DNA from 4 places in the Streptomyces sp. NPDC002623 genome. Region 4 is predicted to be linked to each of the others. Evidence: riboswitches for the same ligand, from Rfam matches in the RefSeq annotation. Region 4 holds a riboswitch; each other region holds the start of a gene.
The links. A riboswitch is a leader RNA that binds a small molecule or an ion and turns the genes downstream of it on or off. The one in region 4 is predicted to bind cyclic di-AMP.

Region 1 (4,175 bases), on a different contig from region 4:
CCCCATTCTAACGTCACGTACGTCCTGTACATTTTTTACAGACACCGACGGACACCACCACCACACACCACGACACACCGACGGACACCGTCAGACATCGAAGGAGGGGGCACGATGAACCGACCGTCCGCCCGCCATGTCCTGCCCGAGTTCACCGAGCGCACGAGCTTCGGGCACCGGACGATGGATCCGTACTCGAAGCTGCTGGAGGAGCGGATCGTCTTCCTCGGGACGCCGATCGACGACATCTCGGCGAACGACGTGACGGCCCAGTTCATGCACCTGGAGCACAAGGACCCGGACCGGGACATCGCGCTGTACATCAACTCCCCCGGCGGCTCGTTCAGCGCGATGACGGCCCTCTACGACACGATCCGCTTCGTCGCCTGCGACGTGGAGACGACCTGCCTGGGCCGGGCGGACTCGTCCGCCGCGGTGCTGCTCGCGGCCGGCACGCCGGGCAAGCGGTTCGCGCTGCCGGGCGCGCGGATGACGATCCGCCAGCCGTCGCTGCCCGGGCCCGTCGAGGGCCAGGCCAGTGATATCGCGATCCAGGCGGAGGAACTGGCCCGCACCCGGGCGAGCCTGGAGGAGATGCTGGCACGGCACACCGGGCGGACGCCGGCGCAGGTGACCGCGGACATCGAGCGGGACAAGACCCTCACCGCCCAGGAGGCCCTGGAGTACGGCCTGGTGGACGGGATCGTCGCCAGCCGCAAGGCCTCGGCCGGCACGCAGGGCGGGAGGTGAGCGGCCGATGGTGCCCGAACTGCCGCCGCTGCCCGCCCTGACGCGCGCCGAGGCCGAGTTGATCGACGGTTATCTGGACGTGGTCGACCTGCTCGGCCGGATCAACCCCGCCCACCACGGGGACACCTACCGCGGACTGCGGGCGGCCCAGGCGCTGGTGGCCAAGGCGACCGCACTGCGCGACGCGCTGACGCTGATGCACCAGCGGGGCGAGAGCGAGTTCCACGCGCCGACGCTCGCGCGGGCGCTGCGCGTCCTCGACGGGGAGCGCCGAACGGCGCGCGTCACGGTGCCTCCGCTCTCCGACAGTTGACCCGACCCTCGACCCGACGGCCGACGCGGACCGCGCTCCGGTCCGGGCGGCGCGCGCCCCGAACGCGACGTCCGGACCGGAGTTGAAACGCACCAGACGGGTTACCTCCGTTCGGCGTAGCGACCACTTCTTTTCCCGCTCGCCGAAGTTGCGCGAAAGTGCTCTTTTCGGGCGGAGGAAAAGGCTCCGGTGCTGGTCCGGGGCCCTTTGGCATTCTTGACACCTGATCGGCCATCAGGGTGTCCACCCGAACGGGTGAGTGGTGAGTAACCCCACAAATCCCCGGTTCCGTTGGGATTTTCGGACATGAGTGAGCCAAGATCCCTGACTGACGACAAGCCCCCGCCACAAGCGGCGGGGCGGTCCGGGCGGACGCCGAGTCCTGCCGCCGCCCGGATGCCCGGTCGACAGAAGTGCATCGGCAGGAGTGGAGGACCCAAGCACGACGGGTCGCCGGAACGGTCACGCCATGACCGGGTCGAGCAGCCCTTGGGGTGAAGCCGCAGTCGCGGCCGGGCAACTTTGTCAGCCCGAATCCGACAGGTCATCCTTCACAGGCGGCTGACGAAGGGTTGCGCATGACTGCGCTCAATCGTGTCCCGTCGCTCATGGCCCGGGCCGGTACGGCCTCGGCGTTCGCCATCGCCGCCGTGGGCGGCACGGTCGTGGTCCCGGGGCTCGCCTCGGACGCCGCGGCCGCCACACCGGCGACGAAGGCGCTCCAGATCGCGGCCTCCAAGAAGGGTGCACCGTACAAGTACGGCGCGACCGGGCCGAAGAGGTTCGACTGCTCGGGGCTGACGCTGTACTCGTACAAGAAGGCGGGCAAGAGCCTGCCGCGTACGGCGGCCCAGCAGTACAACAAGACCAAGCACATCTCGGCGTCGGGCCGCAAGGCAGGCGACCTGGTCTTCTTCCACTCGGGTTCGAGCGTGTACCACGTCGGGATCTACGCGGGTAACGGCAAGATCTGGCACTCGCCGAAGACCGGAGACGTGGTGAAGCTGCAGAAGATCTGGACCAAGAGCGTCTGGTACGGCCGGGTCCGCTAGGGCCTGTCCGGCGGATCCCCGGGTCTCACTGTCCGGCGGATCCCTGGGTCTCCCGGGGCGGTGCCGGCGTCCTGACGCGCCGTCATCGCCCCGGGATCTCGCCCTCCGCCTGGGCCGCCAGGGCTCCGGCCACCGGTTCCGTCGCCGCGGCCGTCCACGGGAGCTCGACGGTGACCGTCTTGCCGCCCTCCCGGGTGGGCCGCACTCTGAGTCTGCCGCCGCACTCCGCGGTCAGCCAGCGAATGATCACCATGCCTCGGCCGTTGTCCTGCTGGACGGCGGCCGGCAGTCGTTTGGGGAAGCGCGGGTGGCTGTCGGTGACACCGATGCGCAAGTGTTCGTCACGGTCGAGGACGAGGTCCACCGTGAAGGTGGGTGACTGCCCGAAGGTGTGCTGTACGGCGTTGGTGGTGAGTTCTGAGACGATCAGCCGGATGGTGTCCGCCGCCTCCGTGTCCGCCGGCAGACCCCACTCTCCGAGGGTGCCGGCCACGAAACCGCGGGCTGTGGAGACCGAGGCGGGATCGCTCGGCAGAGTGACGGATGCTTCCAGGTGATCTGCCATGGCGACGTCGTCCCTTTCCCACGGGACCGGGGTCCGACACGGAGCGGATGGTTCGAGTACGGTCCCGGACTGGTGCTTCTTCGCCAGACTGCCATTACCGCACCGGTCACGGGTGGCGATCCACCAAGATATGCATATATCTGTCGCTCAATGCGGTGAACTCTGCGACGGCAGAGCGTATTTGGACGGCCCGTAAGGAGTAAGGAGGAGCCCATGCAGCACGGACCCGCGGTGCGCCGCCGGAAGCTGGGCGCCGAACTGCGCAATCTGCGCGCTCAGGCGGGCCTCACCAGTGGTGAGGCCGCTCGGCTCGTGGGCTGGCACCAGTCCAAGGTGAGCCGCATCGAGACGGGCACCAGTGGGTCAAAACCGGCCGATGTGCGGTTACTCCTCGACGCCTACGGGGTGGCCGATCCGCAACTGCGGGAGCTGATGCTGGCGTTGGCCGGCGCCGACGGCAGCGGCGGCCGGGACCACTGGTGGCACGCCTACCGCGGGGTGCTGCCGCCCACCTACCGGGACTTCATCAGCCTGGAGTCCCAGGCGAGCGCGATGCGCACCCTGGAGACGAGTGTGGTACCGGGGCTGCTGCAGACGCCCGAGTACGCCCGTGCGGTGACCAGGGCCGCGGTGGAGGGCGTCACGGAGGACCAGCTCGACACACTGGTCGAGGTGCGACTGGCCCGGCAGGACGTGCTGCGCGCGCAGCCGCCGCTGGAGCTGAGCGCGGTGCTGGACGAGGCGGTGCTGCGGCGGGAGGTGGGCGGGCCCGAGGTGATGGCGCAGCAGCTCGGTCGGCTCGTGGAGGCCGCCCGACTGCCCCAAGTGCGGCTGCAGGTCCTTCCGTTCGCCGCCGGGGCGCATATCGGCGTAACCGGGCCTTTCGTTATCTTCTCATTTTCGCGCACTTCTGATCTGGATGTGGTTGTTCTCGACCACTTGACGAGTAGCCTCTATCTCGAACGGAAAGAACACCTCGAGGCCTACACCGAGGCCTTCAACGCCCTTCGGGCGTATGCCCTTTCGCCCGGGGACTCATCGGATTACATCGCCGCGATAGCAGGCGGCGCGTAAGGAGGCACCATGTCCGCACTACCGCGGAACGTACCTTCCAGTACCGATCCCGACCGTCTCCCGGATGTGCGGTGGCTGCGCAGCAGCTACAGCACGGGAGCGAACAACTGCGTCGAGACGGCCCGGCCGGCCACAGGACCCTTGGCCGGTCTGCTCGCCGTACGCGACTCAAAGGACCCGGCCGGACCCGCCCTGCTCTTCTCCCCCGAGAGCTGGACGGGTTTCACCGCCACGTTGCGCTGACCGCACCGCAGTAGTCGGCGCACCAGTCAGCGGCGACCGGCCCACCGGTCAGCGGCGACCCACGGCCGTGTCACGCCGACTCATGGTCGTGTCTCGCCGATCACCCGTACAGCGCGTTCCAGCTCGGCCCCGGAGAGGTTCGCTCGGGCGGTCAGCCTGAGGCGTGAGATGCCGTCGG
Region 2 (4,175 bases), on a different contig from region 4:
TCGTCCTGGTAGGTGGTCGACTTCCTGATCGGCTGCCGGTTCAGCCTGCGCCCGTTCTTGTACACGTCGAAGGCGATGGCGTCGCCGTACCTCGCGTACTCGGTGCCGAGGAGCCGCCAGCTGAGGAACGTGCCCTGCCCGGACGGCACGGCGACCAGGCCGCGGTCGAGGTCCTCGACGATCCGGCGCGGGGCGTCGGCGGCGTGTCCGGCGGGCGCGGAGAAGAGCCCGGCCAGCAGGGCGGCGCAGACGGTGGAGACGGCGACGGCTCTTCGGCGGCGGATGGCGTTCACTGGTGCTCCTTCGCGAGCTTTCCGATGAGGGGGATCAGGCGGTCGGCCGCCTTGCGGTGGCCCTGGGCGTTCGGATGGACGGCGTCCTGGAAGTCGCCATCGGCGGCCGAGAGCCAGCCGGCGGTGTCGACGAACTCCGTGCGCCGGTCGGCGAGTTCGGCGACGACCTCGGCGATGTCGGCGGCGTGCGCCCCGCCGAAGGGACGCAGGGCGAGGATGCGGGCGTGCGGCGCGGCCGCCCGCAGAAGTTCGAGGTAGGCGCGGTAGGCGGTGCGGAACTCGGCCGAGCCGAACGCGGTGTCGTTGGTGCCCTGGTTGACGACGATCACATCGGCGTCCCGGTCCGGCCGGGCCGGGGAGCCCGCATGGTTCCAGGCGTACGCGTCACCGGCGGCCGGCACTCCCCCGTTGCCGGTCCGGATCACACCCTGGCGGCCGAAACCGACCTGGGTGAGCGAGGCGTGCAGGGCGTCGGCGACCAGGGTGGGGTAGGCGGCCGTCCCGTCGGCGCAGTCGGAGGTGTTGACCGCGCAGAGCGCCAGTACGCCCTGGGTGACGGAGTCGCCCAAGAACACCAACTCCGGGGCTCTCGGCGCACGTTGCTCCAGCAGGCGGCCCCGGATGCCGGTCAGCGTGACGCCCGACTCCAGCGGCGGCGTCCACCGGTTCACCCGCGCGGAGACGTCCTTCACGGACAGCTCGGCCGTGTGCTGGCCTCGCCCGGTCGCCGCGATCCGGAGGTCGCCGCGGTCGACGGCGTACAGCTGCCTGGGTCCGCCGTCGACGGAGACGTAGAGCTGCGCGGGCACGGTGACCGACGAGACGTCGAACAGGGCGTGGACGGCGCTCCCGACGAACCGGAACCGCAGCCGCGAACCGGAGTTGACGGTGACGGCGGCCTCGGCGGTACGCCCCCAGCGGCCCTCGTAGACGAGCCGCCGGTCGTCGGGGCGGACGACGCTCGCGGCACCCGCACCCGCACCCGCACCCGCACCAGCGGCCGAGGCGGACGCGGGCGGAGCGGCCCCGGCCACGAGAAGCGCCACGACCGCCGCGGTCGCGGCACACCTGACGACGGCGGTGCAGCGGTGGACGACGCCGGACACGGGACCTCCGAAGAGCGGTGGAAAGCGCTTGCTCCCTGACGGAGATCACTGTGTCCCCACTCTGGCCCGGTTGTCGACAGGGCGAAAAGGGATGCCATGCGGCTGCCACGAACCCGCCACACGGCGGCAATGAAACGATCAAGAAAACGGACGCGGACACGCCGAAGGCCGGACCCGGGGATCGGGGTCCGGCCTTCGACTGCGTGTCAGGCGGTGGGTCGTCCGCGGATGCTAGACGGAGACTCCGTGCGAGCGGAGGTAGGCGATCGGGTCCACGTCCGAGCCGTAGTCCGGCGTGGTGCGGATCTCGAAGTGCAGGTGCGGGCCGGTCACATTGCCGGTCGCGCCGGAGAGGCCGACCTGCTGGCCCGCGGTCACGGTCTGGCCGGCCGAGACCGACAGCTGGGACAGGTGGGCGTACTGGGCGTAGTAGCCGTCGGCGAGCTTGATGACGACCTGGTTGCCGTACGCGCCGCCCCAGCCCGCGGAGACGACGGTGCCCGCGCCCACGGCCTTGAGGGAGGTGCCGGTCGGCACGACGAAGTCGACGCCGGTGTGGTAGCCGCTGGACCACATGCTGCCGGCCACGTGGTACGCGGTGCCGACGGAGGCGCCGGCCACGGGGAGCTGGTAACCGCTGGAGGCGCCGGTGCTGCTCTCGGCCGCCTGCGTGGTCGTCTTCGAGGACGAGGCGGAGGACGAGGTGGAGGCCTGCGAGTCGGAGGACTTCGAGTCGGAGGACTTCGCCGACTTCGAGGACTTCGACGACGAGCTTCCGGAAGAGGAGGCCGAGGAGGACGAACCGGACGACTCGGTGGTGCCGGTCGCGGCCTGCTTGCCGATCGACAGCTTGAGGCCGGGGTGGATCAGCGAGGGGTTGTCGCCGACGGCCGCACGGTTGTCCTGGTACAGCTTCTGCCAGCCGCCGCTGACGTCCTGCTCGTCCGCGATCTTCGAGAGGTAGTCCCCGGACCGCACGGTGTAGGTCTTCGCGGCGGCGGTCTTCCGGGTCACCGGAGCGGCCTGCACGGCGCTTTCCGAAACCGTCTGCGCGACCGACTGGGACGCGGCCTGCGAAACGGACTGGGAAACGGACTGAGCGGGGGCCGCGTGAGCGCCGGCGGCGCCCATGAGCGGAAGGGCGAGCGCTGCGCCGCCGGTTCCGGCGACGGCTATCGAACGAGTGAAGCGCTGGGTCTTGGGACGACGGTGCTTACCCTTCGCGGGCATGGCGAATTCCTCTCCGGCGCCTGCGAGGTGAGCTGTCGGGTGCGAGCTGGAGATGCCCGGCCGCGCCGAGGCGCGGCTTTACCCCAAGCCTGTTCCGGGACCGGAACAGGCGGTTGTGCCTGTGGGTCCCCCGCTCCTGCCGTGGACGGGTGAGTGTGCGGGCTCCGGGCGGCGGCAGGATTAGGCATCCGTCCGGATTGGTGTGGAACGTAAGCGACCAGGACGCACGGGGACAAGCAGAGGTTGCACGGTTAATGCATTTCTCTTGATCTGCTGTGAGAATTCCCGGTCACACTCCGTGAATCCAAACGCCCGCCATTCGCCGAATACCCTTGAAAAGCGCATGAATTACGTGAACATGACGTACGACGCTCGGTCACGGATATGACGCTGCTCACGTGACAGCCCTCCAGGATCCTTTATTCCAGAGCGAGTTGGAATTAAGGATCCAATTCGGACAGAAGGCTCAGATACGACGGAGTCGGATAACCGTCGCATCAAGGTCGCCCTTCAGCTCGGTGCGCAGCCCGTGATGCAACAGCACCGCACCTCGGTGAACTTCGCCCGTTTCGCGGCATTCATACGACTGTGTCGGGTCGAGTCCGCGCAGCCGGAGCACCGGCACGGGCTCCCCGAACCGCTGGGCCTGGAGCCAGGCGAGGACGACGCTCTCGTCTCCGCGCACATACTGGACGGCGCTCAGACCGCCCGCCGGGGGACGCAGCCGGTAGAGGTCGCCGTGCTGCACCAGAGGCCGGATCTCCTTGTAGAGGTCCACCCACTCCCGCGCCTCGGCGAGTTCCTCCTCGCTCCACTCCGAGAGGTCGCCGCCGACGCCGAGCACACCGGCCATGGCGCTGACGAACCGGAAGCGCAGCGAGCTCACCCGGCCGTTGAGCTGGGCGTTGGGACTGTCGGTGACCCACGCGGCCATGACCCGGGCGGGGTGGATCTGACTGAAGCCATGCTGGATGTCGAGCCGGTCGAGCGGGTCGGTGTTGTCGGAGGTCCACACCTGGTCGGTGCGGCTCATGATCCCGAGGTCGATACGTCCGCCGCCGCCCGAGCAGGACTCGAAGGCGACGCCCGGGTGGGCCGCCCGCAGTCGGTCCAGGAGGCCGTACAGGGCCCTTACATGGTCGACCCAGAGCCGCTGCGGGTAGGGGTCGTCCGGCCAGCCCGCGTCGGTGAAGCAGCGGTTGAAGTCCCACTTGACGTAGTCGACGGGGGCGCTGGAGAGAAGCCCGTGGAGCTGCTCCCAGAGGTACTCCTGGACGTCCTCGCGCGCGAGGTTGAGTACGAGCTGATTGCGGAACTCCGTCCGCTTTCGTCCCGGTTGGAACTGCGCCCAGTCGGGGTGGGCCCGGTACAGCTCGCTGTCGGGGTTGACCATCTCGGGCTCGACCCAGATGCCGAACTGCATGCCGAGGGCGTGCACATAGTCCGCGAGGGGCTTCAGGCCGTTCGGGAAGCGGTCGGGGTTGGGCGTCCAGTCGCCGAGCCCGGCGTGGTCGCCGGTGCGCTTGCCGAACCAGCCGTCGTCGAC
Region 3 (4,175 bases), on a different contig from region 4:
CGGTGCCGCCGTCGCGCAGCACCACGTCGGCCTCCCAGTGGGCGGGGTACTCGTGCCGGTCCGACGCGCTCTGCATGGGGCCCAGAGTACGGCTCGCGTACGACAACGGCGCGAGGCAGTCTGTGGAGGACGCACGTCGGATCGAGGCCGCGATCCGACGACCACGTCGGGACGGGACGCATGGACCGCCCCTCCCGGGCTTCACGTGTGGAACACTGGTCTAGACAACCTGAGACACTGAAGGGCAGCATCACATGGCTGAGCGCCGCGTCAACGTCGGCTGGGCCGAGGGCCTTCACGCCCGCCCCGCTTCCATCTTCGTCCGGGCCGCCACGGCCGCAGGTATCCCCGTGACGATCGCCAAGGCCGACGGCAACCCCGTCAACGCGGCCTCCATGCTGGCCGTTCTCGGCCTGGGCGCCAAGGGCGGCGAGGAGATCGTCCTCGCGTCCGAGGCCGAGGGCGCGGACACTGCCCTCGACCGGCTCGCGAAGCTGGTCGCCGAGGGTCTCGAGGAACTCCCCGAGACCGTCTGAAAACCCTGACGGCGCGCTGCCTTAAAGTCGTCGTCCCGCAACACCGAAGGGCTCGTCCGAATTGTCGGGCGAGCCCTTTGAATTTCCCGCTCATGGGCAGCAGAAATAGTGCCCCGCGAATTAACTCCTCTTTGTATACGGCCCCCGTGTTAATGCCGCAGACCCGTCATGTTTACGGGAGGTTGCGAAGTCCTCACACGGTCGACGCGCTCCACGCCGCCGGAAAAGCGCAGCCGGTGCACGGCCGTCGCGCGCTCGGTGTGCAGCGCCGTGACCGCACGCGCGCGCTCCCCGTCGCCGCGCGCCACCGCGTCCACGATCGCGCCGTGCTCCCCCCAGGACTCCACCGGGTCCGCCGGGGCGTCCACGATGTACATCCAGGCGATCTTGTGGCGCAGCTGGGTGAGCATCGAGGTCAGGGCCTGGCTTCCGGAGGCCTGGGCGAGCGTCTCGTGGAACCAGCCGCCCAGGGAGCGCAGATCCTCGCTGTTGCCCCTCCTGGCCCGCTCCTGGCCCAGCCGGACGAGACCGCGCAGCACCTTCAGATGGGCCTCGGTGCGCCGCTGGGCGGCCCGGGAGGCGCCGAGCGGCTCCAGCAGCATGCGCATCTCCAGCAGGTCCGCAGCCTCCTGCTCGGTCGGCTCGGCGACGCACGCGCCCGCGTGCCGCCGTGTGACCACGAAGCCCTCCGCCTCCAGCGTGCGCAGCGCCTCCCGGACGGGCACACGGGAAACGCCGTAGCGGCGGGCGAGGAGTTCCTCCGTGAGGCGGCTGCCGCGCTCGTAGACACCCGCGACGATGTCGTCCCGGATGGCCGTGCACACCGAGTGCGCCGGAATACGCATGACGGACCTCCGCCTTAATCCCCGTGAAACGTCGACGATTGACGTGTGTTCCGTGACTCTATTGCAATCAGCGGGAATTTCCGATGGCGGACTGGAATCCGTGGATATTTTTTGGACAACAGGATCTCGAAAACGACGAAAGCCCCGGCCGGGAGGGCCGGGGCCGAACGATCTGTCGCCGTGCGTCGTCAGACGTTCACGCCGTGCGCGCGGAGGTAGGCGACCGGGTCGATGTCCGAGCCGTACTCGGCGGTGGTGCGGGCCTCGAAGTGCAGATGCGCGCCGGTGACGTTGCCGGTCGCGCCGGACAGCGCGATCCGCTGGCCCGGGGTGACCTGCTGCCCCACCGACACCTCGATGGACGACAGGTGACCGTACTGGGTGTACGTGCCGTCGTTCATCTTGATCACGACCTGGTAGCCGTACGACCCGCCCCAGCCGGCCTCGACGACGGTGCCCAGGCCGACCGCGTGCACGGTGGTGCCGCTGGCCGCGTGGAAGTCGACGCCGGTGTGGCTGCCGGAGGACCACAGGGAGCTGCTGGCCTGGTAGCCGGTGGACACGTAGGAGCCGGTGATCGGCAGCACGAAGGCGTTGAGGCGCTTGCGCTCGGCCTCGCGGGCGGCACGCACGCGTGCCTCGCGCTCCTCCACGGCCTTCTTGGCGGCGGCCTCGCGGGCGGCCTGCTCGAAGGCCGCCTGCTTCTGCACGGCGACCTGGTCGTCGAGCTGCTCGGCGACGGACTCGCCGACCGTGACGACGGGGATCAGCCCGGTCTGCTCGGGCGTGGGCTCTGCGGCGAGGGCCGGAGTGGAGGCGACGGTGGCCATGACACCGGTGGTGGTGAGCGCCGCGACGCCCGCCGCGCGAACGGTGGTCCGCTGCATCCGGCTGGGCCGACGGTGCTTCCCGGTGGCGCAGGTGATCGCCATGAAGACAGGGGTATCCTTTCCTTCCCTCTCGCCTACCGGGTTAGCTGACGGGTTCGGAGCAGGAAGGTCTCCTACGGGCCCCCTCGCAACTCGCGCGGGCGTCCGATTCACCCCAGGGACTTCACAAGTGGGTCCCCGGCTCCCCTGGCTCGCGCCGTACGGGGACTCGGCGATGACTGTCCGGTGCCGCGGCTGCGGCGCACTGCCTGACGAACAGCCCGCACGAAGCTAAGCGGGGCAGGTTTCAATCCTCAAACGAATCCCGGTTTTTGTAGCGCATCCCACAGGGCAGACAGGCAACCTCCGCCCCAATTCGGACATTTAGCGGCCCTGGTGACGCTTCCGTCGACCAGGGCCCCTACACGCGCGTGCCGTTGCCGGGTCCGCGCCGTGACCGCGCCGCGGACTACTCCGCGGACACGACCTTCACCTCGCCGATGCCGAGGGCCTCGACCGGCGCCTTGATCTGGGCCGCGTCGCCCACGAGGACGGTCACCAACCGGTCCACCGGGAAAGCGTTCACGGCCGCCGCGGTGGCCTCCACCGTGCCGGTCGCGGCGAGCTGCTGGTACAGCGTCGCCTGGAAGTCGTCGGGCAGGTGCTGCTCGACCTGGTCGGCCAGCGTGCCCGCGACGGCCGCCGCGGTCTCGAACTTCAGCGGCGCCACCCCGACCAGGTTCTGCACGGCGACGTCACGCTCGGCGTCGGTCAGCCCCTCGGCCGCGAGGGTGCGCAGCACCTTCCAGAGGTCCTCGAGGGCGGGACCGGTGTTCGGGGTGTCCACGGAGCCGCTGATGGCGAGCATCGCGGCGCCCGAGCCGTCCGGGGCGGACCGCAGGACCTGCCCGAAGGCGCGGACGCCGTAGGTGTAGCCCTTCTCCTCGCGCAGGACGCGGTCCAGGCGGGAGGTGAGGGTGCCGCCGAGGCAGTACGTGCCGAGCACCTGCGCGGGCCACACGCGGTCGTGCCGGTCGGCGCCGATACGGCCGAGCAGCAACTGCGTCTGGACGGCGCCGGGGCGGTCCACGATGACGACCCGGCCGGTGTCGTCGGCGGTCACCGGCGGCACCGGCCGCGGCTGGGCCGAGGAGCCCGTCCAGGCGCCCAGGGTGTCGCTCAGCAACGCGTCCAGGTCGACGCCGGTGAGGTCGCCGACGACCACGGCGGTGGCCGTGGCGGGGCGCACGTGCTTCTCGTAGAAGGCGCGCACCGCAGCGGAGTCGATCTTCTCGACCGTCTCCGCCGTGCCCTGGCGCGGGCGGGACATGCGCGCGGTGGCCGGGAACAGCTCCTTGGAGAGCTCCTTGGCGGCACGCCGGGAGGGGTTGGCCAGCTCGTGCGGGATCTCGTCCAGCCGGTTGCGAACGAGGCGCTCGACCTCGCTGTCGGCGAACGCGGGTGCCCGCAGGGCGTCGGCGAGGAGGCCGAGGCCCTTGGGCAGGCGCGAGGCCGGCACCTCGAGGCTGAGCCGGACGCCGGGGTGATCGGCGTGCGCGTCCAGGGTGGCGCCGCAGCGCTCCAGCTCGGCGGCGAACTCCTCGGCGGAGTGCTTGTCGGTGCCCTCGGAGAACGCGCGCGCCATGATCGTGGCGACGCCGTCGAGGTCGGCCGGTTCGGCGTCCAGCGGCGCGTCGAGGAGGATCTCGACGGCGACGACCTGCTGGCCGGGGCGGTGGCAGTGCAGGACCGTCAGACCGTTGGCGAGCGCGGCGCGCTCGGGCGCCGGGAACGCCCACGGCTTGGCCTCGCCGGCCCGGGGCTGGGGGTGGAAGTCCATCGTGGCGAGCTCGGTCACCGGGCCGCCTCCTCGTTCTCGTCCTGGTCGGCGGGGGCTTCGGCGGCGGTCGGCTCATAGACGAGCA
Region 4 (4,175 bases):
CTTGATCTGACCGCAGTTCACGGCGACGGCGAGGTCGGCGATGGTGACGTCCTCGGTCTCGCCGGAACGGTGGGACATCATGCACTTGAAGCCGTTGCGCTGGGCGAGCTCGACGGCGTCCAGGGTCTCGGTCAGCGAGCCGATCTGGTTCACCTTGACGAGCAGGGCGTTCGCGGAGCCCTCCTCGATGCCGCGGGCCAGGCGCTCGGGGTTGGTGACGAACAGGTCGTCGCCGACGATCTGGACCTTGTCACCGATCTTCTCGGTGATGACGTTCCAGCCGGCCCAGTCGTCCTCGTACAGCGGGTCCTCGATGGAGACCAGCGGGTACGCGGAGACGAGCTCCTCGTAGTACTCGGTCATCTCGGCGGCCGAGCGGGACTTGCCCTCGAACTCGTACTTGCCGTCCTTGTAGAACTCGGACGCGGCGACGTCGAGCGCGAGCGCGATCTGCTCGCCGGGGATGTAACCGGCCTGCTTGATGGCCTCGACGATGAGGTCGAGGGCGGCGCGGTTGGACTCCAGGTTCGGGGCGAAGCCGCCCTCGTCGCCGAGGCCGGTGGACAGGCCCTTGGTCTTCAGCACCTTCTTGAGGGTGTGGTAGACCTCGGCGCCCCAGCGCAGGGCCTCGGAGAAGGACTCCGCGCCGATCGGGGCGATCATGAACTCCTGGATGTCCACGTTGGAGTCGGCGTGCGAGCCGCCGTTCAGGATGTTCATCATCGGCACCGGCAGCAGGTGCGCGTTGGGGCCGCCCAGGTAGCGGAACAGCGGCAGGTCGCTGGCCTCGGAGGCGGCGTGGGCCACGGCGAGCGAGACGCCGAGGATGGCGTTGGCGCCGAGGGAGCCCTTGTTGTCGGTGGCGTCCAGGTCGAACATGGCCTGGTCGATCAGGCGCTGCTCGGTGGCGTCGTAGCCGACGAGCTCCGGGCCGATCTGCTCGATGACGGCGAGGACGGCCTTCTCGACACCCTTGCCGTGGTAGCGGTTCGGGTCACCGTCGCGGAGCTCGATGGCCTCGAAGGCACCGGTGGAGGCGCCGGACGGAACGGCGGCACGACCCGTGCTGCCGTCGTCGAGGCCGACCTCGACCTCGACCGTGGGGTTGCCTCGGGAGTCCAGGATTTCCCGGGCTACGACGACGTCGATGGACGGCACGAGCATCTCCTTCTTGGGATGTGACGCTGGTTGTGCGGGGCAGGTGGGCCGTGACGGGCCCGCGCTGAGCCTTGCGACTAGAGCCTAACCGCCTTCGGGGCGTCGGCAGCCGACCGACCGCCCCGTGGACAAACTGACCGTACTCATTGTTCACGCACGGAACAAAGGGCGCGGTCGCCAAAGACCAACAGGAAGTTGCCAACCGGCAAAGGAAACAGGCAAGAGGAACGGGAGGCGGGGGGACGGGGGACGGGGGACGGGCAAAGAGAAACCCCGCTCCGGTGCGTACGGGGGAACACGCACCGGAGCGGGGGGCCCGTGGGGACGGGGGGTGACCCTCACGAGGTCTTCAGTGTGCGGGCCTCACCTGGGAGGGCGCTGTGACTTCCCTGAGAGCCGGATGTCACTTCGGGAGCCGGAGCCCGACCCAGGAGCCGCAGCTCACTTCAGGTGCAGCTGCTGGCCCGGGTAGATGAGGTCGGCGTCGTCGACGATGTCCTTGTTCAGCTCGAACAGCTTCTGCCAGCCGCCGGCGACCTTGTGCTTCTCGGCGATGGAGCTGAGGGTGTCGCCCTTGACGACCTTGTACTCGCCGTCGCCCTTCTCGACCTTCTTGCCGGTCGGGGTGGTGACCGTCTTGGAGGCGGCCGGTCGGTCGGTCGAGCGGGAGGCGCTCTGCTCCTCGGTCGAACGGGTGCTGGTGCTGTTCGACGAGCTGGAGGAGCTGGAGCCGGAGCTGGAGCCGGAGCTGGTGGAGTCGGCGCTGCCGCCGTTGTAGGCGGCGCTGGACAGGCCCGTGCCGCAGACCGGCCAGGCGCCCTTGCCCTGGCCCGCGAGGACCTTCTCGGCGACGGTTATCTGCTGCGTCTTGGAGGCCTGGTTGGCCTGCGCGGCGTACTGCGTGCCGCCGTACGCGGCCCAGGTGGAGGCGGAGAACTGCAGACCGCCGTAGTAGCCGTTGCCGGTGTTGATGGACCAGTTGCCGCCGGACTCGCACTGGGCGACCGCGTCCCACTCGGCGGCGGTGGCGGCGGAGGCGTTGCCGGCCGCCATCAGCGGGGCGGCGATGGCGACGCCGGTGACGCCGGCGAGCGTGGCGACGCGGGTGGCCTTGGACGGACGACGGTGCTTGCCCTTACCGGAAAACAGCATGGTGGATCCCCTCACCGACGCCTGCGAGGTGAGCTGTCGGGTTCGGGCCGTGTGAGTTGCCCGGCCACTCCTCCAGGGGAGGCGTGGCTTCACCCCAAGCCGGATCCGGCGTCAACCGCCGGTCCCGGCACTTACCTTGGGTCCCCCGCTCCTGCCTACGGCGCTTGACGCGACGACTGTTCCCGGGCGGCCGCTGGCAGGACTCGGCGTTGCGACGACCGGGGCTCGGATTGCCGAGCGGCCTTGACCGTAGCCACGTGATCCGCGGAATTTCAAAGACGATCAGGGCTTCTGAGACTCATCCCACACTTTCACCAAACCGGACATTCCGGAGCGAAGTGTGACGTGAACTCCCGGCGTTTTTCGGTGCGTTCCTGCCCTATTGGACCGCTGTGTCGAGGGTCTGACCGGTGACGATGTCGCTCGGGTCGGCACCGATGAGGTCCCTGTTCTCGGCATAGAGGGCCTGCCATCCGCCGTCGATGCCAAGGGAGTCGGCGATGGAGACGAGGGAGTCGCCTTCCTGGACGACGTAGGTGACCGCGGCGTGCCGACCGGCGGAGGCGGCGGAGACGCCGTCCACTGCGGCGTCGCTCGCCGCGGTGTCGGTCGCGCCGGTGGCGCTCTTCGTCGTGGGGGTCGCACTCTCGTCGGCGGTGGCGCCGCGGTGCTTGCCGGAGCCGAGGGAGCCGGTGTCGACGAGGCTCCAAGAGCCCGCATCCTGGACCGACTTGTCCGAGTAGCCCGAGTCGTCCGCTTCCGAGGTCGCCGAGGGAGAGCCGTCGGTCCCGGCGGGATCGTCAGCGGTGGAGGACGAAGGGGATGAAGGCGACGAAGGGGACACCGAAGGCGAACTCGATGAATCCACTGACGAGTCGGACGACTCGGACGATCCCGCCGAACTGTCGTCGGTGCTCGACGAGCCCGAAGAGTCCGAGGAGCTCGATGAATCCGAGGAGTCGCCGTCCAGCCCCTTGGGCAGATCGGACGATCCGGACGACGAAGACGTGTCGGACGAGTCGTCCGCCACGCCGGTGTCCACGTCCAGCGCGCCGTTCTCCTGGGTGAGCCCGGAGGTCAGCCCGCAGGTGCCCCACGCGCCGACGTTCTCGGCGGCGAGCAGTTTCTGCGCGACGGCGATCTGCTGGTTGCGGCTGGCCAGGTCGGGGCTCGTCGCGTAGTCGAGTCCGCCGTACGTCTCCCATTCCTTCTGGGTGAGGCTCAGGCCGCCGTACTCGCCGCCCTTGGCGGCGCTCCACGAGCCGCCGGTCTCGCACTGTGCCACCTTGTCCCACACCGTGCCGTCGGCGGCGCTCGCGCCGGAGGCGGCCAGCAGCGGGATGGCGATGGCGGACCCGGTCACTCCGGCTGCGACGAGGAGGGCCGGAGCCTGACGGGGGCGACGGTGACGACCGTTCCCGGAGAGCATGCGAGGGCCTTTCTCTGGACAGCAGTGACCGGCGCGACGGGTGCGACTGACGCGTCGCGCTGACGAGTGAACGTATCGGCACACGATCACTTGTCACAAGTTAATGCCGCGCAGATCACGTGAAGATCACAGACTTGAGGGTCGGTCACCTTTGCTTCGCCGAATGGTCACACTCCGGCTGACATCCGATCAGATACGCACGGAAGTGAACTCGACCGGGAGCGTCCGCAGTCCGCGCATGATGAGCCCGCCACGCCACCTCAACTGGGCCGGGTCCACGGCCAGTCGGAGGTCGGGCAGCCGGGTGAGCAGGGCAGCCAGCGCGGTCTGGCCCTCCAGCCGGGCCAGCGGGGCGCCCAGGCAGTAGTGGATGCCGTGGCCGTAGCCGAGGTGTTGATTGTCACGGCGGGACAGGTCGAGGCGGTCGGGGTCGGCG

Region 1: linked by a shared signal. The riboswitch ahead of ACWD4O_RS27490 (C40 family peptidase) and the one ahead of ACWD4O_RS32270 (transglycosylase family protein) in region 4 are both predicted to bind cyclic di-AMP.
Region 2: linked by a shared signal. The riboswitch ahead of ACWD4O_RS22665 (M23 family metallopeptidase) and the one ahead of ACWD4O_RS32270 (transglycosylase family protein) in region 4 are both predicted to bind cyclic di-AMP.
Region 3: linked by a shared signal. The riboswitch ahead of ACWD4O_RS00495 (M23 family metallopeptidase) and the one ahead of ACWD4O_RS32270 (transglycosylase family protein) in region 4 are both predicted to bind cyclic di-AMP.

Annotation. Positions count from the first base shown of each region.
Region 1 covers NZ_JBSFWB010000016.1:81,522-85,696, forward strand. Annotated here, with positions in the region: gene ACWD4O_RS27480 (ATP-dependent Clp protease proteolytic subunit) at 115-750, shown strand; gene ACWD4O_RS27485 (hypothetical protein) at 758-1,063, shown strand; cyclic di-AMP (ydaO/yuaA leader) riboswitch at 1,468-1,638, shown strand; gene ACWD4O_RS27490 (C40 family peptidase) at 1,642-2,115, shown strand; gene ACWD4O_RS27495 (ATP-binding protein) at 2,198-2,680, opposite strand; gene ACWD4O_RS27500 (helix-turn-helix domain-containing protein) at 2,894-3,754, shown strand; gene ACWD4O_RS27505 (DUF397 domain-containing protein) at 3,764-3,997, shown strand; gene ACWD4O_RS27510 (8-amino-7-oxononanoate synthase) at 4,078-4,175, opposite strand, start outside.
Region 2 covers NZ_JBSFWB010000012.1:41,886-46,060, forward strand. Annotated here, with positions in the region: gene ACWD4O_RS22655 (rhamnogalacturonan lyase family protein) at 1-293, opposite strand, end outside; gene ACWD4O_RS22660 (GDSL-type esterase/lipase family protein) at 290-1,399, opposite strand; gene ACWD4O_RS22665 (M23 family metallopeptidase) at 1,631-2,629, opposite strand; cyclic di-AMP (ydaO/yuaA leader) riboswitch at 2,634-2,791, opposite strand; gene ACWD4O_RS22670 (alpha-galactosidase) at 3,096-4,175, opposite strand, start outside.
Region 3 covers NZ_JBSFWB010000001.1:124,473-128,647, reverse strand. Annotated here, with positions in the region: gene ACWD4O_RS00510 (bifunctional acetate--CoA ligase family protein/GNAT family N-acetyltransferase) at 1-76, opposite strand, end outside; gene ACWD4O_RS00505 (HPr family phosphocarrier protein) at 255-536, shown strand; gene ACWD4O_RS00500 (GntR family transcriptional regulator) at 686-1,381, opposite strand; gene ACWD4O_RS00495 (M23 family metallopeptidase) at 1,570-2,313, opposite strand; cyclic di-AMP (ydaO/yuaA leader) riboswitch at 2,328-2,495, opposite strand; gene ACWD4O_RS00490 (M16 family metallopeptidase) at 2,720-4,108, opposite strand; gene ACWD4O_RS00485 (M16 family metallopeptidase) at 4,105-4,175, opposite strand, start outside.
Region 4 covers NZ_JBSFWB010000021.1:84,025-88,199, reverse strand. Annotated here, with positions in the region: gene eno (phosphopyruvate hydratase) at 1-1,164, opposite strand, end outside; gene ACWD4O_RS32270 (transglycosylase family protein) at 1,600-2,310, opposite strand; cyclic di-AMP (ydaO/yuaA leader) riboswitch at 2,314-2,483, opposite strand; gene ACWD4O_RS32265 (transglycosylase family protein) at 2,690-3,739, opposite strand; gene ACWD4O_RS32260 (cytochrome P450 family protein) at 3,929-4,175, opposite strand, start outside.